2 linked regions of the Endozoicomonas gorgoniicola genome follow. The protein of the gene in region 2 interacts with the protein of the main gene of each other region in a pairwise test. Links are inferred from orthologs where the notes say so. Each region holds a gene or a part of one and is shown on either strand. Other genes may lie near its edges.

Region 1 (7,708 bases), 2.7 Mb from region 2 along the record:
GTTACCCAACGATCAAACTCCTGGTAGAGCTTCTGTTTCTCCTTGTCCGTTGGTTTTTTCTGGTAGGCCTCAATGTCGTCGTAGAGGCACCAGTACTGATCCTGCACGGTGTCACGGGCGGCTCGTTCCAGGTCATTGGCCGGTATCAGCTTGTCCATGTTTCTTCCCGCATGGTACCAACACAGCGAATGCTGAAAGGCTGTATCAAACTGCCGGGCTCCATCGCTATGGATAATCAGGTTCTCAAGGCGATGATTGAGCATCAATGCGGCCTTTAAAACACCCTCTGTCGCCCAGCGCCTTTGTTGCGGGGCAGCACAACCAATGCTGTTAAGGAAGCTCTCCCACTCTTCTTCTGTTGAGAAACGCTTCTCGCCGCATTCGGATAGCGCAGTGATCCACTTCTTCGACACATCAACCTGATTCTCCATGTAGTCAATGGCAACGTCGTTGAGAAGATAAAGCCGCTGCTGCCCTTGCAGACAGCCCAGGAAATTAATCCTGCTCTTACTGTCGCTGCTATGGAAGTAGGAAAAATAAGGGTTGCCGATAAACAGGCAGTAGCCGTTTTTTCCTTGGTGGCGAGCACCTGTGTCGTCGGCCTGGAGATAATCAGAGCAAGTCAGCCCTGCTTCCAGCAATTCTTCTTTTTCCTGGTGGAAAATATCATGGCCTTTCGTCAGGATGTTGCTCAGGGAACCTTCTGATATTGAGCATCCATGGTCGTGCAGCCAAGATAGCAGTAGTGGCTGTGTCGTACTGCATGAATGATAAAAATCCAGCAGATGGGCTTTCAGGTTGTCGCCAAAACGGTCTTTCACATGATCAGGTAGCGGGGCTGACACCCCGCCTTCCGGAGTTGTGTAATACTCACGCCTGTAGCGAGTAGTGACAAAACGCAAGTCCAGCTCAGTATGGAAAAAGTCGATATAGCACTTGAAGCGCCAGTTCTCACCGGGAGCAGCGATTGAACAGATTTCCTCTCGGTCAACAGTCATTGGTGGTGCAGCGGTTTCACCGGCTTCTTGTGATCGTGGTCGTTTACTTTTCGGCGGACGATCAGTGTCACTTTTCCCGGCAGCCTGATCAGTGTCTTCCGCAGAAGAGCTGTCTTCCTGATCATCGCCCTTGTCCGAGACATTAGGCCTGATTTTAGGCTTGCCCTTGTGCTTCTTCAGGTGGCGAATTTCTGCTCGAAGCTGTTCGTTCTCTTCGACCAGCTGTTCGATCTGAACGCGCTGCCTTTCAATTTGCACAGATTGCTTCTCGACCGTGTCGAGAAGGTTTTTGACGAATGAACGCAACTGTTCATTGTCTGTACTGGAGAATAGTGAGTCAGGCAGGTGCATACGGTGAAATATACGAAAGATCAGGATAACTTTCTTTGACCTGTAGAGGTTGATTTGCCAGTCAATTTTGAGCAGTTACGTTTTTTTTTGCGATCTACCAAATAAACAGTGATAAGTGGGGCTATTCCCATGTAAATATTAGAAAAAAATATTGTACTTATTACCGTGCAGGTAGAAAAATCTATTATTATAAGTTGCTCGAGAATTATGGGAAGTCCAATAAATAGTAAACTGACAGCTCCAATTTCAACCCCCAAAGCAACAGCAATATTGATGTCTTTTTTCCTTTTAGCATATAAATAAAATGAAAGTGATGATATATTCATTAAAATTACTGACGCAAAACTAAGATAAATCGAAATTGATTTTATTGTGGGAATTATGTCTAGCTCTGGAAACCCGATTACCATAACTCCACAAAAAAAGTTGATTTTGAGAGCTGTAAAGGCCATTGTGAGATGGAGTTTATAATTCTCTTTGAAACGTAAAGAATGCATATTGATTCAACCTGAACTCAGAACCTTATTAATTTGTTAAAAATACCTACTGACTTATTGCTCAGATGATATTGTTGAGTCATAACCCTGATCACATAATACCAATGGCACCTTCTAAATACCGTAATGAGCATGGCAAGCTAAACATCAGACTAAGGCGGAATGACGATTAATAGTTGGCAATTGCAAGGAAATCCAACACGGGTCTGGTGTCCAGATTGCCAGTGCAATAGCTTACTTAGAAGGTACGATTTGTATAACTAACTACGCCTCTACTGTTGAGTCTTTCATAGAGATAGTCTAATAAAGTAGGAATATTTAATTTCATATGACCGAATATATAGATTTAACTTTTTATTCGCATATTTTTTGAAAGATAGGAGCTACTTTTTTATTCATCATTCCAGTAAATAAAATAGGAATATACTCACTACTATTTTCTGCACTTAAACTATTTAATTTATTACCATAGACATCAAATTCTTTGTAATACTCTTTAGCTTTAATTAATAATAAATCATCACCTTCTAGCTGGTTTACGATCTCCCACTGATTTTCTTTAAGAATTGACTCATAGTAATCACCTACCGCTATAATACACCAGGTATTAAAACCACTTCTTTCTTTAAAGCGATAAAGAGTGTTTATAGAAAATTGTATTTCCCCATTTTCAATTTTTCCCCAGGTTGATGGCGATAGCCCTAACCAATCTGAAAACTTGATTTTGCTGAAACCAAGCTCCATTCGGTAGTGCATAATCAATACAGATATGATTGACGCGTAAGTAGTAGTACGCACAGATATATTCCCCAAACATCGAAATTGTGTACAGCCTGCTATAAAAAAGTAATCCTGTCAACAACTAGCTGATAACCTAAAATCTTTAGAACCATAATTTATTATGCTTACATCTTTATTTTCGATAGACATCTATCATTCGGGGCATCTGCAACACTGATGATCTATGATGAGTCCTTTAGAAAGAGAAATGACCGAAACAACAGTAATTGCTGTTTCGGTTAAGAGGTATCAATCGTTATTGCATCAGGGGTAGCATGGGCTTCAGGAAACGCCCTGTGTGGGAACTATCCATCTCAGCAACAGCTTCAGGCGTACCCGTGGCAATGATTTCACCACCGCCATCACCACCTTCCGGCCCAAGATCCACAATCCAGTCTGCGGTTTTAATCACATCCAGATTGTGTTCTATCACAACGACAGTATTACCATGATCCCGTAAACGGTGCAGAACATTAAGCAGCTGTTGTATATCGTGGAAGTGCAGGCCGGTCGTTGGTTCGTCCAGAATATACATGGTCTTGCCGGTATCACGCTTGGACAGCTCTTTGGCCAGTTTGACCCGCTGGGCTTCACCGCCAGACAGGGTTGTCGCATTCTGCCCCAGATGAATATACGACAGGCCAACGTCCATCAGTGTCTGCAGTTTGCGGTTAATAGCGGGAATGGCTTCGAAAAATTCCAGTGCTTCTTCCACGGTCATGTTCAGCACTTCATCAATGCTCTTACCCTTGTATTTAACATCAAGGGTTTCACGGTTGTAACGCTTTCCCTTGCAGACGTCACAGGGAACGTAGATATCCGGCAGAAAATGCATTTCTACCTTGATTACACCATCACCCTGACAGGCTTCGCAGCGTCCGCCTTTGACGTTGAAGCTGAAACGACCAGGTTTATACCCCCGGGAGCGGGCTTCCTGGGTACCGGCAAACAGTTCACGAATCGCGGTGAATATGCCAGTGTAGGTGGCGGGATTGGAGCGTGGTGTACGGCCAATCGGGCTCTGGTCAATATCAATGCATTTGTCGAAATGACTCATGCCGGTGATTTTTTTGTACGACGCCGGGGTGAGGGTTGTCGCCTTGTTCAGCTCAGTTGCACAAATCGGGTAAAGAGTACTGTTGATCAGGGTTGACTTACCGGAGCCGGAAACGCCAGTGACACAGGTCATCAATCCGACAGGAATTTCCAGCGTGACGTTTTTGAGGTTGTTGCCGGAGCAGCCGGAGAGCTTTAGCGTTTTTTTCTTGTCCCTTGGTGTGCGGTTTTCCGGAATTGCTATGGCTTTAGTACCTGACAGGTACTGACCAGTCAGGGACTGTTCATTATCCATGACCTGTTGGGGAGAACCCTGGGCGATAATTTCTCCCCCGTGAATGCCCGCCCCCGGACCAATATCAATCACATGGTCTGCCATACGAATAGCATCTTCATCATGCTCTACGACAATGACTGTATTGCCAAGGTTGCGCAGTCGGGTCAGGGTGTTCAGTAAGCGCTCATTATCCCGCTGATGCAGTCCGATACTGGGTTCGTCAAGAATATACATAACACCCACCAGTCCGGCACCAATCTGGCTGGCAAGGCGGATACGCTGGGCTTCACCACCCGACAGGGTATCGGCGCTGCGATCCAGGGTCAGGTAATTCAGGCCAACGTTGACCAGAAAGTTTAAACGTTCACAAATTTCCTTCAGGATTTTTTCAGCAATTTCTCCCCGGTTGCCCGGCAGTTTCAGTTCGTTGAAATACGTCAGGGCTCGCTCAACAGGTAGCTTCACCAGCTCTGGCAGGGTTTCTTCCTGCACAAAGACATTGCGGGATTCCAGACGCAGACGCGAACCTTTACAGCCCGGACAGTTCTGGGTACTCAGGTATTTCGACAGCTCATCCCGCACAGCCTGAGACTCAGTATCGCGGAAGCGTCGTTCAAAATTCGGGATGATGCCTTCAAAGCGATGACGCTTTTTATAGATATCGCCACGGTCATTAACATAACTGAAATCAATCTGTTCATCACCGGAGCCGTACAGGATGGTTTCCTGCTGTTTGGCAGTCAGGTCATCAAATGCCGTATCAATATTAAATCCGTAATGTTTTGCCAGAGATTTCAGCATGTGGAAGTAATAAACACTGCGTCTGTCCCAGCCCCGGATTGCACCTTCTGCCAGCGTTAACTCGGGGTGCTGAACAATACGGTCCTGGTCGAAGAACTGTTTAATGCCCAGACCGTCACAGCCAGGGCAGGCTCCTGCCGGGTTGTTAAAGGAGAACATTCGGGGTTCCAGCTCATTGATGCTGTAACCACATTCCGGACAGGCAAAGCGTGCGGAATAAACGACGTCGTCCTGCTCACCGTCCATATAGCTCACCGACACCAGTCCGTCGGTCAGTTCCAGCGCGGTTTCAATGGACTCAGCCAGACGCAGTTGCAGATCGTCGCGCACCTTGAAACGGTCAACCACCACTTCAATAGTGTGCTTCTTTTTCTTGTCCAGAGCCGGAGGGTTGTCGAGGTCGGTGACAATGCCGTTGATACGGGCGCGGATAAAACCCTGGGTTTTCAGTTCATTGAATACATGCAGGTGTTCACCTTTTCGATCCCTGACCACCGGAGCCAGAAGCATCAGTTTGGTGCCTTCCGGGATAGCAAGAACCTGGTCGACCATCTGGCTGACTGTCTGGGCTTCCAGTGGTTGGTGGTGTTTTGGGCAGCGCGGAATGCCGGTACGGGCAAAGAGCAGACGCAGGTAGTCGTATATTTCAGTAATGGTACCCACTGTCGAGCGAGGGTTGTGACTGGTGGACTTTTGTTCGATAGAAATTGCCGGTGAAAGACCTTCTATATGGTCGACATCCGGCTTTTCCATCATCGACAGAAACTGGCGGGCATAGGCTGACAAGGATTCAACGTAGCGGCGCTGGCCTTCAGCGTACAGGGTATCGAACGCCAGTGAAGACTTACCTGAGCCAGACAGACCCGTTATCACGATCAGGCTGTCTCTTGGCATTTCCAGATCGATGTTCTTCAGGTTATGCGTTCTTGCGCCCTGTACCGTAATTTTGTCCACTGCCTGCTCCTCTGCGTGGGCATTAAACCAACGGAGGAGTATAAAACAAACATTGTGTGGAGCTGTATTGAATTTTATCGAGCATGGTCTGCCGCCGATATTTATAGAGGCTGCATTTATAGAGGCTGCGACGGATCGATGTATTTGGTTTTAGCGAATGTCAGATTTCGATAACCGTTTGGCCAGGGGGCATCAATGACCCAGTAATACCCCCAGTTTCCTAATAGTTTGGAATACTGGGTAGCAATGAAGAATTCATGGCTGGTTTTATGAAGGTGTGAAATGCCAGGAACGGGAAAGTCGTAATAGTAATGGTGATCGGCGCTTTCCAGAGGGTGTTGCATTTTCGACAGTTCCGGAGCGTGATGGCAGATATGCAGTTCCTTTTTCTCCTCTAAGGACAGGTTGTCCAGTTCCGGGAAAGACGGCGATAATCGTTGCCACTTTGTTTCACTTCTGGTTATGGCGGAATTTACACTGGAGGGACTGCCATCCTGTTTAACGAAAGAAACCGGAGTGGCGAGAAGGTCCAGCTTTTTTGTGTTGACGTTGTAAACCAGCTTAGGCAGTAAAAGGGTATCGAGTTGGTCTATTTTTACTCCCAGCGCCTGATGAGGGAACTTCATCGTATGGTCATTGAACCATTCCCGGCACTGTCTGTTGAGGTCACTCAGGTCAACTGATGTGCCTTTGGTGTTTGTAATTGGTGAACAGACAGCACGCCCTGCAAATTGCATAACGGTTCGCTCAGAGCGTATTGGTTTAATGTACTGTCCGCGAATTATCTTAGGAGTGAGTATTACTTCAGAGCCACCGTTTTTATGACTGTTAGTGGAATCAACCTGATAGGTGATTGCCGGAAGCAGGGTCATGCTCTCTTCAAAGCCATTGTCATAACCGAGGTGGTATTCTGTCAGAAAGTATATTCCCGCTACTGCTAAGGTAAGCGCTGCAGGAATAATAAGGCTTTTATTGGCATGGGCCTGTTGAGTTGGAGTGACTGTGACCAGACAGAGCAGAATAATGAGCAGGCTTTTTCTGAACTGAAAAAAAGGTGCTGTTTTTGGGTACGTCATAAATACTCATTCCCTTCAGTTTTGATATTAACCAGTGAAAAAAATAGTTGAGACAGAGGGAAGTGTGGGAAAAAATTGCCCGACAGGATGAATGAATGCACAAGTACGGGGTCGATTATTTTGCTATTTGTGAACTTGTTTTCGGTATTTCCTGATAAACTTGCCGTTACTGGAAAAAAGTTATAAGAAGTCAGTAATGTCTGGTCAGGAAATCAAAGCATCTCTCTCTCTGTCTCTGGTATTTATGTTCCGCATGTTCGGACTGTTTATGGTTCTGCCTGTGATGGCGCTGTATGCCGATCAGCTCGAAGGTGCAACGCCCTTGCTGGTGGGGCTGGCGATTGGGGCTTATGGCTTCAGTCAGGCGTTATTGCAGATACCGTTTGGCTGGCTGTCAGACCGGGTGGGGCGTAAAAAAATTATTATTGCCGGTTTGTTACTGTTTGTGGCAGGGAGCCTGGTGGCTGCTTATGCCGGATCGATTCAGGGGGTGATCCTGGGGCGGGTCCTGCAGGGTTGTGGCGCCATCGCCGGAGCGGTGACTGCGCTGCTGGCAGACCTGACTCGTGAACAATACCGTACCCGTTCCATGGCGATTTTTGGTATGGGAATCGGTTTGTCCTTTTGTCTCGCCATGATGCTCGGACCCTCTATTGCTGCGGGCTGGGGGCTGTCAGGACTGTTCCTCAGTAATGCCTGGCTGGCAGGTGTGGGCATTTTGATTGTGTTGCTGGTCGTTCCTTCAGCGACGACACGGCGGCAGGATCTGAATTCATCCGTCAGAAAAAAAAGCGTCCGACAAGTTCTGCATAACGTTGAATTGTTGCGTTTGATGGTTGGCATTTTTACCCTGCATTTCATCGTTATGGGGCTATTTGTGTTTCTGCCCCGTGAACTCGAAAGTACCATGAACATCCC
Region 2 (3,761 bases):
CATTGATGATCAGAGCGAGACACGGGGTCAGTCGCATTTCTTTTTATATCAACACTACAAGGCTCTTTATGAACAGATGCAACAAGTCAGACAAGCCTTGGAAAATGACTTGCTCAGAGTGGAGGACCAAGTCGAGGGGATTGAATCGTTTATAATGCAGCTCGAAGTCTCAGAAGCTGAATTGCCCGAAGTGCAGGACCAATGTGATTTCTAATTAGGTGTTCTAACCTGATTGAGTGTTTAAGTCCGACAGCCTGCGTGGATATGTTAAAGTAGAAACCACCAACTACTTGCGGTTTGATGCGGGCAGTATTTCCCCGGCATTTTTTCGGTTTGCCTGTTTTATCAATCGAAAAAAGGCTGGCATGGGCAAAAGCCCGGAGCATTTATGTGTCTGGAATTGGATAGTGTCGGGTTTATATGGGAAAAGAATTTAAAGTTTCAGCCGGGTTCAAACCGGCGGGTGACCAGCCTGAGGCGATAGAAAAGCTGGTGGCAGGGGTTCAGTCAGGACTGGCGTGCCAGACTTTGCTGGGAGTAACCGGGTCGGGCAAAACCTTTACCGTGGCGAACGTGATCGAGAAGATCCAGAGACCCACCATCATTATGGCTCATAACAAGACACTGGCTGCGCAGCTGTATGGCGAGTTCAAAGAGTTCTTTCCGGACAACGCCGTTGAGTATTTTGTTTCCTACTACGATTACTACCAGCCGGAAGCCTATGTACCCAGCTCCGATACCTTTATTGAGAAAGATGCATCGGTGAATGAACACATCGAACAGATGCGCCTGTCAGCCACCAAAGCGTTGATGGAACGCGAAGATGCGATCATTGTGGCGACGGTATCAGCGATTTACGGTTTGGGTGATCCGCAGTCGTACAAAAAAATGATGATGCATCTGGATCGTGGCGATCAGATTGATCAGCGACAAGTGTTGCGTAATCTGGCGGAGCTGCAATATACCCGTAACGATACAGAACTGAGACGCGCCACATACCGGGTGCGTGGTGATGTGATTGATATTTTTCCAGCGGAATCGGAAAAGGAAGCGGTTCGACTGGAGCTGTTTGATGATGAACTGGAAGCGATCAGTCTGTTTGATCCATTGACGGGGGAAGTACTGCAGAAACTGCCCAGAGTCACCATCTATCCGAAAACCCACTATGTGACACCCAGGCAGACCATTATTGATGCTACGGATGCGATTAAGGCGGAGATGAAAGAACGTCTTCAGGTATTACGCGACAATAACAAGCTGGTTGAAGCGCAGAGACTGGAGCAGCGAACCCGCTATGATGTTGAGATGATGCTGGAGCTGGGTTACTGCACCGGCATAGAAAACTACTCACGACACCTGACTAAAACACCACCCGGGACACCACCACCGACTCTGTTTGACTACATTCCAGATAACGCTTTGCTGGTGATTGATGAATCCCATGTCACGGTTCCGCAGATCGGGGCGATGTACAAAGGCGATCGTTCCCGCAAAGAGACCCTGGTGGAATTTGGCTTCCGTCTGCCATCGGCCCTGGACAACCGGCCACTAAGGTTTGAAGAGTGGGAAGACAGACGACCACAGACTGTTTTTGTATCAGCGACACCCGGCAAGTATGAAGAAGAGCATCAGGATCAGATTGTTGATCAGGTAGTTCGGCCAACGGGTCTGGTTGACCCGGTCATAGAGGTTCGTCCGGCAACCACCCAGGTGGATGATCTGCTGTCTGAGATTAACCTTACCGTTGATAAAGGCGAGCGGGTTCTGGTGACCACGCTGACAAAACGTATGGCGGAAGACCTGACCGAATACCTGGGTGAACACGGGGTTCGGGTGCGTTATCTGCACTCAGACATTGATACGGTTGAGCGGGTCGAGATTATCCGGGATCTGCGTATTGGCGCATTTGATGTGCTGGTGGGCATTAACCTGTTGCGGGAAGGTCTGGATATGCCGGAAGTGTCGCTGGTGACGATACTGGATGCTGATAAAGAAGGTTTCCTGCGCTCTGATCGCTCTTTGATCCAGACCATTGGGCGGGCGGCACGAAATGTGAACGGGCGAGCCATTCTTTACGCCGACAAGGTGACAGGTTCGATGGACCGGGCGATTAAGGAAACTGAACGTCGTCGTACGAAACAGATGGCTCATAATGAGCAACATGGCATTGTGCCAAAGTCCGTGCAGAAATCGGTGGCAGATATTCTTGAAGGGGCAGTGACACCGGGTAAGAAGAGGGGAGCCAGAACCCGTAAGGTGGCAGAGCCTGAGGCGGTTTATGAGGTGGCTCTTACACCGGAAGCCATGACGAAAAAGATCAGCGAGTTGGAAAGCCAGATGATGGAACATGCCCGTAATCTGGAATTTGAAGAAGCCGCTTCCGTAAGGGACCAGATCAGCCATCTGCGGGATAAGGCATTGAAATAAAAGCAATGAATCAACATTTTCCAGTACTCAGGGGTTGCTATTTTCATTCCTGTTGATAATATACACCCAACTTCAGGCGGTTAGCTCAGTTGGTTAGAGCGCCACGTTGACATCGTGGAGGTCACCAGTTCGAATCTGGTATCGCCTACCAATAACTCTTTGAGTTATATAGAAAAAAGCTCGCTCTTAGCGGGCTTTTGTCGTTTAGGTCGGAAAATAATCGGAAAATAATCGGAAAATTATTTCAGATATCCAATCCTGACAGTGTTAATCCAGCCTCTACCTCTTCGTATTTTATCTCGTGTCCTTCCTGATAATCGGTCGTCATCTTGCCGCTTGAATGCCCCATAAGCACCTGAACGTAGTCATGTGAAAAACCAGCTCGGTGTTCATATATCCATGAACTGAAATGGTCACCAGCTTGCCAATTCTCTAAAATACCAATCCCGCCTCTAATGTTAGAGGCATGCGATATTTTGTTATGCTCGAATCCCGTCGTCCGCTGCGAAAAGAAATCCGCCTTGTTGAGCGTGGATTTGAAACGGTGGCGGCGTATCCAAAAGTGAACTTCTTCAAACGTCATATTTCCTGTGAAATCCGTAATATTCATGAAGTCGCCAGCTTTATTGACAAGCTAAGTACCAAACCGCAATTTGCGTTGGTTCATGGTCAGCCGCTGGACTCTTTACCCATGAATCAGATGGTGAGACGCTTGTACCACGGCAGAGATAATCATCCGGCCACCCTTGGAGACCGGATGCAGTCTCTGCTCATACTGGATATTGACGGCTTACCGATCCGGCCTGTAGACATGAACCGTGAACCCCGGTTGGCTATTAATCAGGCTCTGGAAAAACTCGGGTCACCTTTTGCGCAGACCAGCTGTTACTGCCAGCTGACATCCAGCCAGCAACCTTATGCTGATCACCTTTATGCCCGTTTGTTTTTTGTGCTTGATTCAGAAGTGTCTTTACAGACTATCAAACGGTGGGCAGAAACCCGAAAGACCGATTGCCGCCTTGATCCGGCCTTGTACAGTCCGGCACAGCTTATCTATACGGCACCACCTCTGTTTTTGGGGGCAAGCGATCCCCTGATCAGACGCAGCGGTTTAGTGCTGTCGGAAAAAAAACACGTTGCCGACGGACATAATACGCTCTGTCTCCAGAGTTTCTGTTAATAAGCCCCGGCCATCCCAGAGCTATGGCGGTAAAGGACTGGATTACAGTAATGTCTGTTTTACCGACACACCAAGAGGTCGGGAGTGGCTGGATAAAATAGGAGACCATGCTGGAGGTGGTGGTTTCTACCCGGTGATACTCAGACTGATTGCC

What was found. Proteins that work in one complex are often made in the same cells at the same time.
Region 1: the proteins of uvrB (region 2) and uvrA interact in binary tests that used the Escherichia coli proteins (3 or more experiments, as listed by UniProt). The link is inferred for Endozoicomonas gorgoniicola from one-to-one orthologs.

What each region holds. Positions count from the first base shown.
Region 1 is NZ_JAPFCC010000001.1:4,101,022-4,108,729, reverse strand. Bases 2,683-6,052 are described here. They hold uvrA (excinuclease ABC subunit UvrA), read right to left. Parts: upstream 5,715-6,052; coding sequence 2,883-5,714; downstream 2,683-2,882. Other genes in these bases: NX722_RS18615 (hypothetical protein), read right to left, coding at 5,831-6,052. In the rest of the region: NX722_RS18635 (IS66 family transposase), read right to left, coding at 1-1,349; NX722_RS18630 (hypothetical protein), read right to left, coding at 1,370-1,846; NX722_RS18625 (helix-turn-helix domain-containing protein), read right to left, coding at 2,201-2,590; more of NX722_RS18615, read right to left, coding at 6,053-6,790; NX722_RS18610 (MFS transporter), read left to right, coding at 6,987-7,708. UniProt on the Escherichia coli protein: The UvrABC repair system catalyzes the recognition and processing of DNA lesions. UvrA is an ATPase and a DNA-binding protein. A damage recognition complex composed of 2 UvrA and 2 UvrB subunits scans DNA for abnormalities.
Region 2 is NZ_JAPFCC010000001.1:1,378,350-1,382,110, forward strand. The notes cover bases 1-2,923. They hold uvrB (excinuclease ABC subunit UvrB), read left to right. Parts: upstream 1-420; coding sequence 421-2,427; downstream 2,428-2,923. Other genes in these bases: NX722_RS06315 (hypothetical protein), read left to right, coding at 1-214; NX722_RS06330 (hypothetical protein), read left to right, coding at 2,894-2,923. In the rest of the region: more of NX722_RS06330, read left to right, coding at 2,924-3,607; NX722_RS06335 (hypothetical protein), read left to right, coding at 3,564-3,761. UniProt on the Escherichia coli protein: The UvrABC repair system catalyzes the recognition and processing of DNA lesions. A damage recognition complex composed of 2 UvrA and 2 UvrB subunits scans DNA for abnormalities.